2 regions of the Streptomyces sp. NPDC051561 genome follow, and region 2 is predicted to be linked to the other one. Evidence: riboswitches for the same ligand, from Rfam matches in the RefSeq annotation. Region 2 holds a riboswitch; the other holds the start of a gene.
What was found. Region 2 has a riboswitch for cobalamin ahead of ACIA73_RS10045 (prenyltransferase/squalene oxidase repeat-containing protein). Riboswitches for the same ligand answer to the same signal wherever they lie in the genome.
Positions count from the first base shown of each region.

Region 1: another riboswitch for cobalamin. It lies ahead of ACIA73_RS31665 (cobalamin biosynthesis protein); the one in region 2 lies ahead of ACIA73_RS10045 (prenyltransferase/squalene oxidase repeat-containing protein).

Region 1 is NZ_JBITDM010000019.1:79,601-85,299, reverse strand. Features, by position in the region: gene ACIA73_RS31670 (cobyric acid synthase) at 1-121, opposite strand, end outside; gene ACIA73_RS31665 (cobalamin biosynthesis protein) at 118-1,116, opposite strand; cobalamin riboswitch at 1,152-1,298, opposite strand; gene ACIA73_RS31660 (DUF397 domain-containing protein) at 1,565-1,837, shown strand; gene ACIA73_RS31655 (hypothetical protein) at 1,863-2,045, shown strand; gene ACIA73_RS31650 (hypothetical protein) at 2,138-2,359, opposite strand; gene ACIA73_RS31645 (anion permease) at 2,386-3,648, opposite strand; gene ACIA73_RS31640 (lysozyme) at 3,805-4,587, opposite strand; gene ACIA73_RS31635 (class II aldolase/adducin family protein) at 4,801-5,541, shown strand; gene ACIA73_RS31630 (alpha/beta hydrolase) at 5,639-5,699, shown strand, end outside.
Region 2 is NZ_JBITDM010000003.1:419,090-424,788, reverse strand. Features, by position in the region: gene ACIA73_RS10060 (ABC transporter ATP-binding protein) at 1-659, opposite strand, end outside; gene ACIA73_RS10055 (energy-coupling factor transporter transmembrane component T) at 662-1,846, opposite strand; gene ACIA73_RS10050 (SCO2322 family protein) at 1,891-2,562, opposite strand; gene ACIA73_RS10045 (prenyltransferase/squalene oxidase repeat-containing protein) at 2,652-3,920, opposite strand; cobalamin riboswitch at 4,012-4,161, opposite strand; gene ACIA73_RS10040 (DUF2752 domain-containing protein) at 4,203-4,592, opposite strand; partial or broken gene ACIA73_RS10035 (TM2 domain-containing protein) at 4,596-4,886, opposite strand; gene ACIA73_RS10030 (MBL fold metallo-hydrolase) at 5,094-5,699, opposite strand, start outside.

The DNA.
Region 1 (5,699 bases), on a different contig from region 2:
GCGCCTTGAACGGGGCGACCTTCACCCCCTGGCGCACCAGCCACCGGCAGATCCCCGCCGTGACGACGCTCTTGCCCGCGTCCGAGGTGGTCCCCGCGACCAACAGCCCGCCACCGCTCATGACTTCGTTCCCTTCGTACGGCCACGGGCTGCCCGCCCGACGGCCAGACGTCCGGCCGCACACACGGCCAGCGCCAGCAGATTCACCCGGCGCGACAACCGCACCGCACGCTCGATGTCCGCCACCTCGACCGGGCGGCCCGACTCACCGTTGAGCACCGCCCGGTGCTCCACCCGCCCGGCGTACGACAGCGTTCCGCCCAGCCGCACCCCGAGCGCCCCCGCGAACGACGCCTCGACCGGACCCGCGTTGGGGCTCGGATGCGCGGCGGCGTCCGCCCGCCACGCCCGCACCGCACCCCGCGTGTCGTCCCCGGCCAGCACCGCGAGCGCCGCCGTCAGCCGGGCCCCCGGCCACCCCGCCACATCGTCCAGCCGGGCCGAGGCCCACCCGTAGCGCCGGTACCGCGCCGACCTGTGCCCGACCATCGCGTCCAGTGTGTTCACCGCCCGGAACGCCACCAGCCCCGGCACACCCCCGATCGCCCCCCACACCAGCGCGCCCACCACCGCGTCCGAGGTGTTCTCGGCGACCGACTCCACCACCGCACGCGCCATCTGCTGCCCGTCCAGCGACTGCGGGTCCCGCCCGCACAGATGCGGCAGCCGCTCCCGGGCCACCTCCAGGTCACCGGCGGCGAGCGCCCCGCCGAGCGCGTGGGCCTCGCGCCCCAGCGACGTACCCCCGACGACCGACCAGGTGACGGCGGCGGTCAGCGCGACGGAGGCGACGGGTGAACGGCGTACGGCGCGCGCGGCCAGGGCGGCGGCACCGGCGGCGCCACCGGCACAGACGAGGGTGTGCAGTGCGCCCCACCCACGGTGGTCGCGCCACAGGACCCGCTCGACGGCACCGGCGGTCCGTCCGAAAGCGGCGACGGGGTGGCCGTGTCGGGGGTCGCCGAGCAACAGGTCGCCGAGGAGTCCGGCGGTCGCGCCGTACGCGAAGACCTGGGCAGGCAGAACAGCTGAACCGCGTGGACCGCAGCCGGGCATGGCGAAGTGTCCTTAACTCAGGGTCCGCGCCCTGGTTCGACGTGACGAGCGGAGGTGAGTTCCTGGCTTCGTGACGACGGGAAACATCGCACGTGACAGTGGCGGGACCGCGCCGGATTCGCACCGGCTTCCTCTCCATGCCGCCGTATTGGCTCGGGCAGTCCACCACGCCCCGCGAACACCAGTCAACCTGGGGTTGACCTGCGGGAGTGCTCCGCGGCCCGGGGCGCGGGGAGGTGCGGCGACGTCTGCTCCGAATCGACGCTCCGACCGGCCGATACGGGCCGGAAGAGGCCTAGGCGTCACTATTCGGCCTCTCTGGACTGGAACACGACAACCGGAGAGCGGCACGGAACGGCGATGGGCGATTGCCACCGGGATTCGACCCGGTGCGGCCGGTCTCGTCGGCACCCTGCGCCCGTGTGCGGCGCGGCGCTACGGTGCAAAGGTGGGCAGTCGGTGCCTCGGTGAGTCGGCTCTCGTGCAGGAGGAGGTCGGAGTGGCCCATGGGGACCTGCCCGAGTGGCGCTGGTTCAAGAGCAGTTACACCTCCAACGGCGGTGAATGCGTGGAAGTGGCCTATCGCCCCGAGGGGGTGAGAGTGCGCGACTCCCAGCGGCTGGAGGAGGGGGACTTCCTTGTGTCACGACAACCCTGGTGCGGATTTCTCGCAGCGGTCGTGTCAGGGGACATAGGAGGGGAACGATGCCTTCCGCAATGACGCGGAAGGCCGGGAGGCGGGGCTGATGGGGGACCGGGCGCAAGGACGAGTGGCGGGCGAGGGCCGGCAGCCGCTTCCCGGAGTACTGGTCCGGGTGACGTACTGCGCCGTCAGCGGTGCGCTGGTGACGCTGGTGGGCGGCGTGACCTCGTTGCTCGTCGACGAGGCCGGACCGCGCCTGCTGGTGTGGGCCGAGTGTCGCTCTTAGGCGTAGACCTCGCAAAGATGAGAGCCCCGGGGTGCAACGGCGGAGGAGCCGTTGCACCCCGGGGCTCTGTGAGGCCGCCGGGACGTGCGGGGTCAGGCGACGATCAGGTAGATCCCGTACGTCACCGCCGCCGCGCACAGTGCGAAGCAGGCGTACGCGCCGGTGCGCGCCATGGTCGCGGAGCCGCCGGAAGCGGCGGCCGTCTCCTGCTTGGAGAGGCCCACGATGCCGAGGGTGAACAGGCCCACCAGGGCGACGGTGGCCACGAGGCTGACACCGAAGACGGTGCCGAGAGCTGCCCAGTCGATGTTCATGTCGTCGTCTTCCTAGTCCTGGCTGCTCAGACCGAGGCGGCCGGGCGGGCCGGTTCGGCGGAGGTCCCGGTGGGGGAGTGGAGGGTGGCCTTTATGTCGTCGGTGGTCAGGACACCGGCCGGGGGCACGGCAACGGCCGCGATGGCGGTGGTGACGACGCCGGCGGGCTCGTCGGGCGTGCCGGCGCTCCGCGTCGAGTCGAGGTCGTCGGCGGTGACCGGCTTGCGGCGGGACAGCGTCCAGATCACGGCGGAGCCCGCGACCAGCAGGATCGCGGTGGCGGTGACGCCCCACGCGCCCTGCCCGGTGAGGAACTCGGCGGCGGCGGCCACCAGACCGGCGGCCGGCAGCGTCAGACCCCAGGCGACGAACATCCGGGTCGCGGTCGACCAGCGGACCACGCCGCCCTTGCGGCCGAGGCCCGCGCCCATCACGGAGCCGGAGCAGACCTGGGTGGTGGAGAGCGAGAAGCCGAGGTGCGAGGAGGCCAGGATGACGGTCGCGGCGCTGGTCTGGGCGGCGAAGCCCTGCGGCGGCTTGAGGTCGGTGAGGCCGGTGCCCATGGTGCGGATGATGCGCCAGCCGCCGAGGTAGGTGCCGAGCGCGATGGCCACACCGGCCGAGACGATGACCCACATCGGGGGGTTGGCACCCGGGGCGAGCACATTGCCGGTGACCAGGGCCAGGGTGATGACACCCATGGTCTTCTGTGCGTCGTTGGTGCCGTGGGCGAGCGAGACCAGACCGGCGGAGGCGATCTGACCGGCCCGGTAGCCCTTGGCGGTGGACTTCTCGCTGGTCCGGCCCGCCAGCTTGAAGGTGAGCCTGGTGGCGAAGTACGCCGCGATGCCGGCCACGATCGGGGCGGCGATGGCGGGCAGCAGGACCTTGGTGATGACGACGCTGCCGTTCACGCCGGAGGCGCCGGCCGACATCAGGGTGGCGCCGATGAGGCCGCCGAAGAGTGCGTGGGAGGAACTGGACGGCAGGCCGATCAGCCAGGTCAACAGGTTCCAGAGGATCGCGCCGACCAGCGCCGCGAAGATCACTTCCGTGGTGATGCCGCTCTCGTTGATGAGCCCACCGGAGATCGTCTTGGCGACCTCGACGGAGAGAAAAGCACCAATGAGGTTGAGCACGGCGGACATGGCCACCGCCGTCTTGGGCTTGAGTGCGCCGGTCGAGATGGTGGTGGCCATCGCGTTGGCGGTGTCGTGGAAACCGTTCGTGAAGTCGAACACGAGAGCGGTGACGATCACGACTCCGAGGAGCAGCGTGATGTTCTCCATTTACCCAGGCAATCGTTTGAGGTCAGTGGCTGTAGGAACGTAGGCAACCCGAGTGAACGGAAGATGAACTGGGCAGGGCGTCCTGGTGACCCGAAACGCCGTACCGCCGTTCCGGTTTCACCGGAACGGCGGCGATGCGTTGCTATTGCCGGGGCGTCAACGGCGCGCGAAGGCGTTCAGCCGCGAGCGGGACCCGTTGAAGAGATTCTGGTCACCCGGAAGTGCTCCCCCGGCGTTGTCGAACTGCCAGAACGTCCAGTACGACCAGCCGGCCGGCAGCGGTCCCGGCGAGGCGTTGTACCTGGCCAGCCAGAGCGCGTGCGTCCCGCCGAAGGCGCGGCTCTTCCCGGTGCACCGGTTCCACCAGAGAGCGGTGGTGTAGATGACGGGACGGTGGCCGGTCCTGCGGCGCACCTCGTTGCTGAAGGACCTGATCCAGGACACCATCCGGTTCGGTGTGAGGCCGTAGCACCGGTTCTTCTTGTTGGTCTTGCCGTACGGGTTGTTCTCCAGGTCGACGGCCGGCGGCAGGGTCCACCCGTCGTTGCGCCAACCGCCCCCGTTGCGTACGAAGTAGGCGGCCTGGGTCCGGCCGGAGGAGGTGTGCGGCAGGGCGAAGTGGTAGGCGCCGCGCTTGATGCCGGCCCGGCGGGAGCCGTTGTACTGCGGGGAGAAGCGGGGATTGCGGTAGGTGTGGGACTCGGTGGCCTTCACGTAGACGAAGGTCGCGCCCTTCTTCTTCGCCTTCTTCCAGTCGACGTTCTTCTGGTGACTGGACACGTCGTGCCCGCGCGGCCTGGCCGCGGCCTCGGCGAGCGTCGTACCGCTGAGCAGGACCGTCGTCCCCAGGGTCAGTGCGGCGGTGGTGCCGGCGGCGGCCGACAGGGCGAGCGCGCGGCGGCGGGCGCGGGGCAGGGACGATTTGTGGTCACGGGCCATGTTTCCCCCCGATGGCTACGTGCATGACAAATCTGGGCAGACGCTACTGGAAGATCCACAGAAGCCGGGCAATCTCCGGCCAACCCCGGCACAGGCGGGAGTCACGGGGTCAAAGGGACTTACGGAGCCTTTGCCTCCGGGCTACAGTGCCCCGCGCCCGGCCCGCCCCGGCGCCCGGTGGCCGTTCCCCGCCCGGCTGGCAGGATGCGGCCCATGACGAGCGATGCGACGTACGGGACGGGCGCGGACCACGGGGCGGACGCGGACCACGGGGCGGGCGCGGCGGGCGAGGTGGCCGCGCGGGACACCCGGGACGCGGTGGAGCGGGCCTGGCGCGCCCTGGTGGCGACCGCCCGCAGATCGGTGGCGGACGGCCTGGTCGTCGGCACCTCGGGCAATGTGTCGGTACGGGTCGGCGCGCTGATCCTGCTCACCCCGAGCGGTGTCCCCTACGACCGGCTGCGCCCCGAGGACGCGGTCGGCGTCGGCCTCGACGGCCGTCAGATCCTCGGCACCCTCACCCCGACCAGCGAACTCCCCCTGCACCTCGCCGTCTACCGCAACACCGGCGCGGGCGCGGTCGTGCACACCCACGCCGTGCACGCCACCGCCGTCTCCACCCTGGTCGACCGGCTGCCGCTGGTCCACTACATGGCGGCCGCCATGGGGGGACGGATACGCACGGCGCCCTATGCGACGTACGGGACCGAGGAGTTGGCCGAGAATGCGCTGCGCGCGTTGCGCGACCGCACCGGCTGCCTGCTGCGGAACCACGGAACCCTCACCTACGGCGACACCCTCGACCAGGCCTACGACCGCACCGCGCAACTGGAGTGGATGTGCCGCGTGTGGCTCACCGCCTCCGCCCTCCCCGGCCGCTCCCCGAGCCTGCTCACCGAGGAGCAGCTCGCGGAGGTGGGGGAGCGGCTGCGGGGGTACGGACAGCACAAGTGAGAGGCGGGGGAGGGGTGGCCCGCCGGGATGGTGGCGCGGGTGCTCGGGCGGCCCCCGCCCACTGGCAGTTCCGGCCCTCTGTACGGACACTGAAGCGGTGCACCCGGCTAAAGCGACGGCAGCGGCCGTCACCACACTGATCGGCATCGGCGCGGCCG
Region 2 (5,699 bases):
AGACCCGGACCGGGAAGGAGGACGACTTGATCGGCGTACTGCACCACCCGCTCCAAGCGGTGTTCGGCCATCAGCACGGTGGTGCCCAGATCGTGCACCAGGCGTTGCAGCACCGCCAGGACCTCCTCGGCGGCGGCCGGGTCCAGGGCGGACGTCGGCTCGTCCAGGACCAGGACCTTGGGGTGGCCGGTGAGGACGGAGCCGATGGCGACGCGTTGCTGCTGGCCGCCCGACAGGGTGGCGATCGGGCGGTCGCGCAGGTCGGTGAGGCCGAGCAGGTCCAGGGTCTCCTCGACGCGGCGGCGCATCACGTCGGGGGCGATGCCCAGCGACTCCATGCCGTAGGCCAGTTCGTCCTCGACGGTGTCGGTGACGAAGTGCGACAGCGGGTCCTGGCCGACGGTGCCGACCAGATCGGCCAGTTCGCGCGGCTTGTGGGTGCGGGTGTCCCGGCCGTCGACCGTGACCCGGCCGCTCAGTACGCCCCCGGTGAAGTGCGGCACCAGCCCGGACACCGCCCCGAGCAGGGTCGACTTGCCGACCCCGGACGGGCCGACGAGCAGCACCAACTCGCCCTCGGGGACGGTCAGGTCCACCCCCTGGAGGGCGGGCGCGGCGGCACCCTCGTACCGGACGGAGACGTTCTCGAACCGGATCACTTTCACTTTCCTCTGACAGCGGGCGGTGCGCAGTGGGCGGGCGGTGCGGAAGGCGCGGAGGGGGAGGGAGGGCGTGAAGCGGTGGCGGCGCCCGGAGGGACGGGCGCGACGAACGCGGGCAGCAGCCCGATCAGCACCGACAGCGCCGGCCACACCGGGAACTGCGGGGCCACCAGCGGCAGCACCCCCGGATGCAGGGCCTCGGGGTCGTACGAGGCGGCCCAGATCATCAGCGCCGCCACGGCCGCCCCCGACCCGGCGACCAGCCAGGCGCGCACCCCCCACCGGTCGGGCCGGTACCGGGTGCGCACACTGCGCCGGCCGCCCAGCCGCAGCCCCGCCATCGCGGCGGCCAGGCCTATCAGCAGCACCGGCAGCGCGTACCCGGCGCCCTGGGCTGCCAGCAGGCCGTACGTCCCGGCGCACACGCCGAGCAGCCCGCCGAGAGTGAGCAGTGTCGTCAAGTTCCTTACCCGGCGCGGTACTTGGGCGGTGCGCCCGTATCCCCGGGCGTCCATCGAGGCGGCCAGGGCCACCGACCGCTCCAGGGCGCCCTCCAGCACCGGCAGCCCGATCTGGAGAAGTGCCCTCACCCCGCCGGTGGGGCGGCCGCGCAACCGCCGGGCGTGCCGCAGCCGTACGACGTCGGAGACCATGTTCGGTGCGAAAGTCATCGCCACCACGACTGCCACCCCCGCCTCGTACAGCGCGCCGGGCAGCGACTTCAGTAGCCGGGCCGGGTTGGCGAGCGCGTTCGCCGCGCCCACGCAGATGAGCAGGGTGGCGAGCTTGAGACCGTCGTACAGGGCGAAGACCAACTGCTCGGCGGTGACCCGGCCGCCGAGCCTGACCCCCTTCGCCCAGTCCGGAAGCGGGACTTCCGGGAGCGTGAACAGCACATGCTGGCCGGGGATCGGCGAGCCCAGGAACACCGAGAACACCAGCCGGATCACCAGCACCATCAGGCCCAGCTTGACGAAGGCCCCGTACGACCGCGCCCACGGAGCGTCCGTCCGCCGCGCCGCGACCACATACCCGGCCACCCCGACGAGCAGTCCGAGCAGCAGCGGATTGGTGGTGCGCGAGGCGGCGGCGGCGAGCCCCAGCGCCCACAGCCACCAGGCCCCGGCGTGCAGGGCGTTGCTGCGGCTGGCGGCGGGGGCCCGCAGTGTCACCGCGGAGCCCATGCGTCCGGACAGCCTTCCGCCGCCCGGCTCGTCCGTGTCCCGGCTCATCCCCGGCGGCGGCGTGCCTGCCACACAGCGGCGGCGCCGAGCGCCAGTACCGCGGCGAGGCCGACCAGCACACCTGCGGAGGGGCCCACGCCCTCACCGTCGTCCGTGGCGGAAACGGAATGCGAGGTGGTGGGAGAGGGTGCGGCCGGGTCCGCCGACGGGGCGGAGCCTTCCGCCACCTGGTCCGCGCAGCCCGACTTCGGGTAGCCGGAGATGGCGCACAGCAGCGCCGCGTTGTTGTAGCGCAGCGGCTTGGCCACCACCGCGAGTGCTTCGGCGGTCGTCGAGTCCTCGCCCACCTGCGCGCACACGCTGCGGGGCGCAGGCGGGCTCTCCCCGTCCGGCGCGTCCTGGGGGGTGCCGAAGTCGAGGACCAGGGCGACGCGCTTGCTGCCGTCCTTGGCCGGGGTCTTCCCGCAGACGGCTTCGAAACCGGCCTCACCGCGCGGCTTGGCGGCGTCCTGCGAGTCCCGGCTCACTGAGAACCGGAATCCCTGCACCGAGCCGTCGGCCGGATGGGTGGTGGCCGCCCCCTGGGTCGCGTACGCCCACTTCGCGCCGTCGCGCTCCCAGAACGACCAGTAACGGTAACCGGAACCGGCATCCGCGGCCACTGCCGACGCCGCGGGCAGCAGCGCGAACAGCACCGCCCCCACCACGAGCAGCACCGCGGCGCACGGTCTCCGGAAAGCGTGCCCCCCTGTGGTCAGGGCCTTCGTGCCCCGGGCCTTCGTGGTCCGTCCCGGCCGAGCCCGGCTCACAGCTGCTGGTTCTTCTTGTTGCGGCCGCTGATCAGGAAGCCCGCGCCCATGCTCGCCACGAAGGCGATGCCCACGATCCACCAGGTCGCGGTCGAACCACCGTCGTCGGACTTCTTCTCCTCGGCGGAGTCCTTCGTGCCGTCCTTCCCGGCCCCCGGCTGGGACTCGGGAGCGGGGCCGGTCGCGTTCAGCTGGGCGACGAGGTCGGCGCCGCCGAAGGAGCGCGGGTCCATGCCGGTGGCGTGCGCGGCGAAGATCAGCTGCGCGTACGCCGCGGGACCGGCCCCCTTCGCCCAGGCGGCGGAGTTCTTGGCCAGCCACTCGGCGGGTTTGGCGGCGGCGGCCTTGTAGTCACCGGCGGCCAGGGCCACCACGGCGTCCGCGGTGTTGCCGAAGTCCGGCTTGTCCTCTGCGCCGGGCATCGCCGACTTCAGGTGCGAGCCGTTCTTCTCCAGCGTCCGGGAGAGGTAGTCGGCGCCGCCCGCCACCGCGGCCTCGGGGGTGGTCATGCCGTCCTTGCAGGCGGGCGCGACGGTGAGTTCCTTGGCGGCCTTGGGCGCCTGCACGACCAGACCCTTGAGCGCGGACGCGGTGACCACGGAGGCGGTCGCGTCGGCGTTCGGGAAGAGCTTCTTGGCCTTGTCCGGCTGGAAGGCGAAGGCGCCCTGGTGGGAGGCGTCGCCGTCGCACTTCACCTGGAAGTCCAGCAGTGCCTCCAGCGGCGACTTCCAGTCCTTGCCCTTGATGTCCTTGGGCTTCTCCCCGGCCGCGACCAGCGCACCGATCACCAGCGAGGTGGAGTTGGCGTCGCTCGGCGTGCCCGGCACATAGGGCCAGCCGCCGTCGGCGTTCTGCACGGACCTCAGCCAGCCCACGGCCTTCTGCGCGGCGGCGTCCTGCCCGCCGAGCGCGCTCAGTGCCTGCACCGCGGAGGCCGTCGCGTTGCTGTCGAGCATGACTTTCGGGTCCTTGGGGTCGCAGGCCTTGCCCGCGTCCGCGCGGTAGGCGGCGAAGCCGCCGTTGTCGCACTGCTGGCCCACCAGCCAGTCCACCGCCTTCGCGGCAGGCTTCACCCCGACGGTGTCCTGCGCGAGCAGTGCCAGGGACTGCCGGAAGACACCGTCGTACGTCGGGTCGCCCTTGCCGTACAGACCGGAGGGGAGCGCCACCGGCGACGGCGTCGGCGCTGCGACGGCGGCCGGGGCGGCCACCGCGCCGAGAACTGCGGTGGCGGCGAGCGCTGCGGCGCTGCGGCGAAGGGTCATGATGCGGTGGTGCCTCTCCTGAAGGGAGGCCGGGCACGGACCCCTTCTCCGGGCCCCGCGGCGCCGGCTCCGTATACCTCTACCTCGACGGTGCCGAGCCAGTCATGCGGGCCGGGCGTTCCGACTCTTCACCCTGCGGCGGGGTTCGCGCGCGGGGGGAATCACGGTTGCGGGTCAGTGCCGGATTCGCACCGGCTTCTCCCGTACGGGCATGATGACGACTCGCACACTCTACCGACCCGTAGGGGCCGGGGCCTGCCGCTGGGCCCCGGGCGGCGGGGCCTACAGATTCCGTACGAGAGTCCAGAGCGCCGCCACCGAGACCAGGGCGGTCACACCTTTGGTACCGAGCGCGACCCGGTAGCGCCTGCCGCGCACGGTGGCCGCGCTCCACCTCCCGTACAGCCACAGCACCCAGGGCGCGGCGAGCAGCAGTACCGGATTGGCGCGCCACGCGCCGGGCAGATCGCCGTGCAGCAGGCTGTACGTCATCCGGGTGCCGCCGCACGCCGGGCAGTCGAGCCCGGTCACCAGCTTCCACGGGCAGCGCAGGAACAGCTGACCCGGGTCGTAGGGGCTGTGCACAAAGACGTAGACGAGCCCCGCGAGCCCGGCCGCCGTCACGAGCACGGGCAGCAGGCGCGCGGGGCTGCGCAAGGGGGCGCCGGTCATGGGTCAGCCGCGCAGGACGCGACCCTGGGCGTCGGTCTTGCCGTCGCTGACCAGCAGGAGGATGGCGTCGATCAGTGCCCAGACGCCCAGGCCGCCGCAGGTCACCAGCTGGGCGATGGCCATGCCGATGTGCCCGGTGTAGAAGCGGCCGATACCGAAGGCACCCAGGAAGAACTGGAGCACCCCGGCCACGATCTTCGACTTGTCCGAGTACGGGCGGCCGTACGGGTCGTAGCCGTAGGGGGCCTCGGGGGAGGGCGGGTACGGGGAGCCGGGCGGGAACGGGGAGCCGTAGGCCATGGGGGGTCGCTCTCTGCAGTACGAAAGGATCAACCACCCATGGTCGTTCATATCGGTCGTGGCCTTGACCAACGGGTGTCCCCGCGGCGCGAGCCGAAGGTCCCCATTCGCAGCAAAAGCCGCAATCGGCGTCTCACTTGGTGGCGTGGCGCCCGCAACGGCCCCGGTTCGCGGGGCAGTTGCGGAACCACGTGTTCCGCCTCACATCGCGACGTACACCACCGGATCGCTCCCCGGGACCGCCTCCGCGTGTCCCAGTTTCACCAGCCGCCGCAGATGGGCCTCGGCTTCCGAGACCGCGATGTTCCGCGAGCCGTACGGGATCTGGTCCCACGGGCGGTTCCACTCCATCCGCTCCGCGATCTGCCAGGGGGTCAGGGGAGTGGTGAGCAGGGCGCGCAGCCCGGCGAGCCGTTCCTCGTGGTGGGCGAGGAGTTCCTCGACGCGCTCGCGCGGGGTGGTGAAGGCGTGCTGGTGCGCGGGGAGCACCTCGGCGACGCCGAGGGCGGCAATCCGTTCGAGGGAGGCCAGGTAGTCGCCGAGGGGGTCTCCCCCGCTCGAACGGAGCGGGGAGCTCGGGGGAGGGCCTTCGCCGCTCGGACGGAGTTGAGGGCCGGTGGCGGTGGCGTCGTCCGGATCCTCGTAGAGGCCGATGTGCGGGGTGATGCCGGGCAGGAGGTGGTCGCCGGAGAAGAGGCGGCCGTGGCCGGGGAGGTTCGCCGGGTGGTCCTCCTCCAGGTGCAGGCACACATGGCCTGGCGTGTGCCCCGGCGTCCACACGGCGCGCAGCCGCCGACCCGCCAGCGG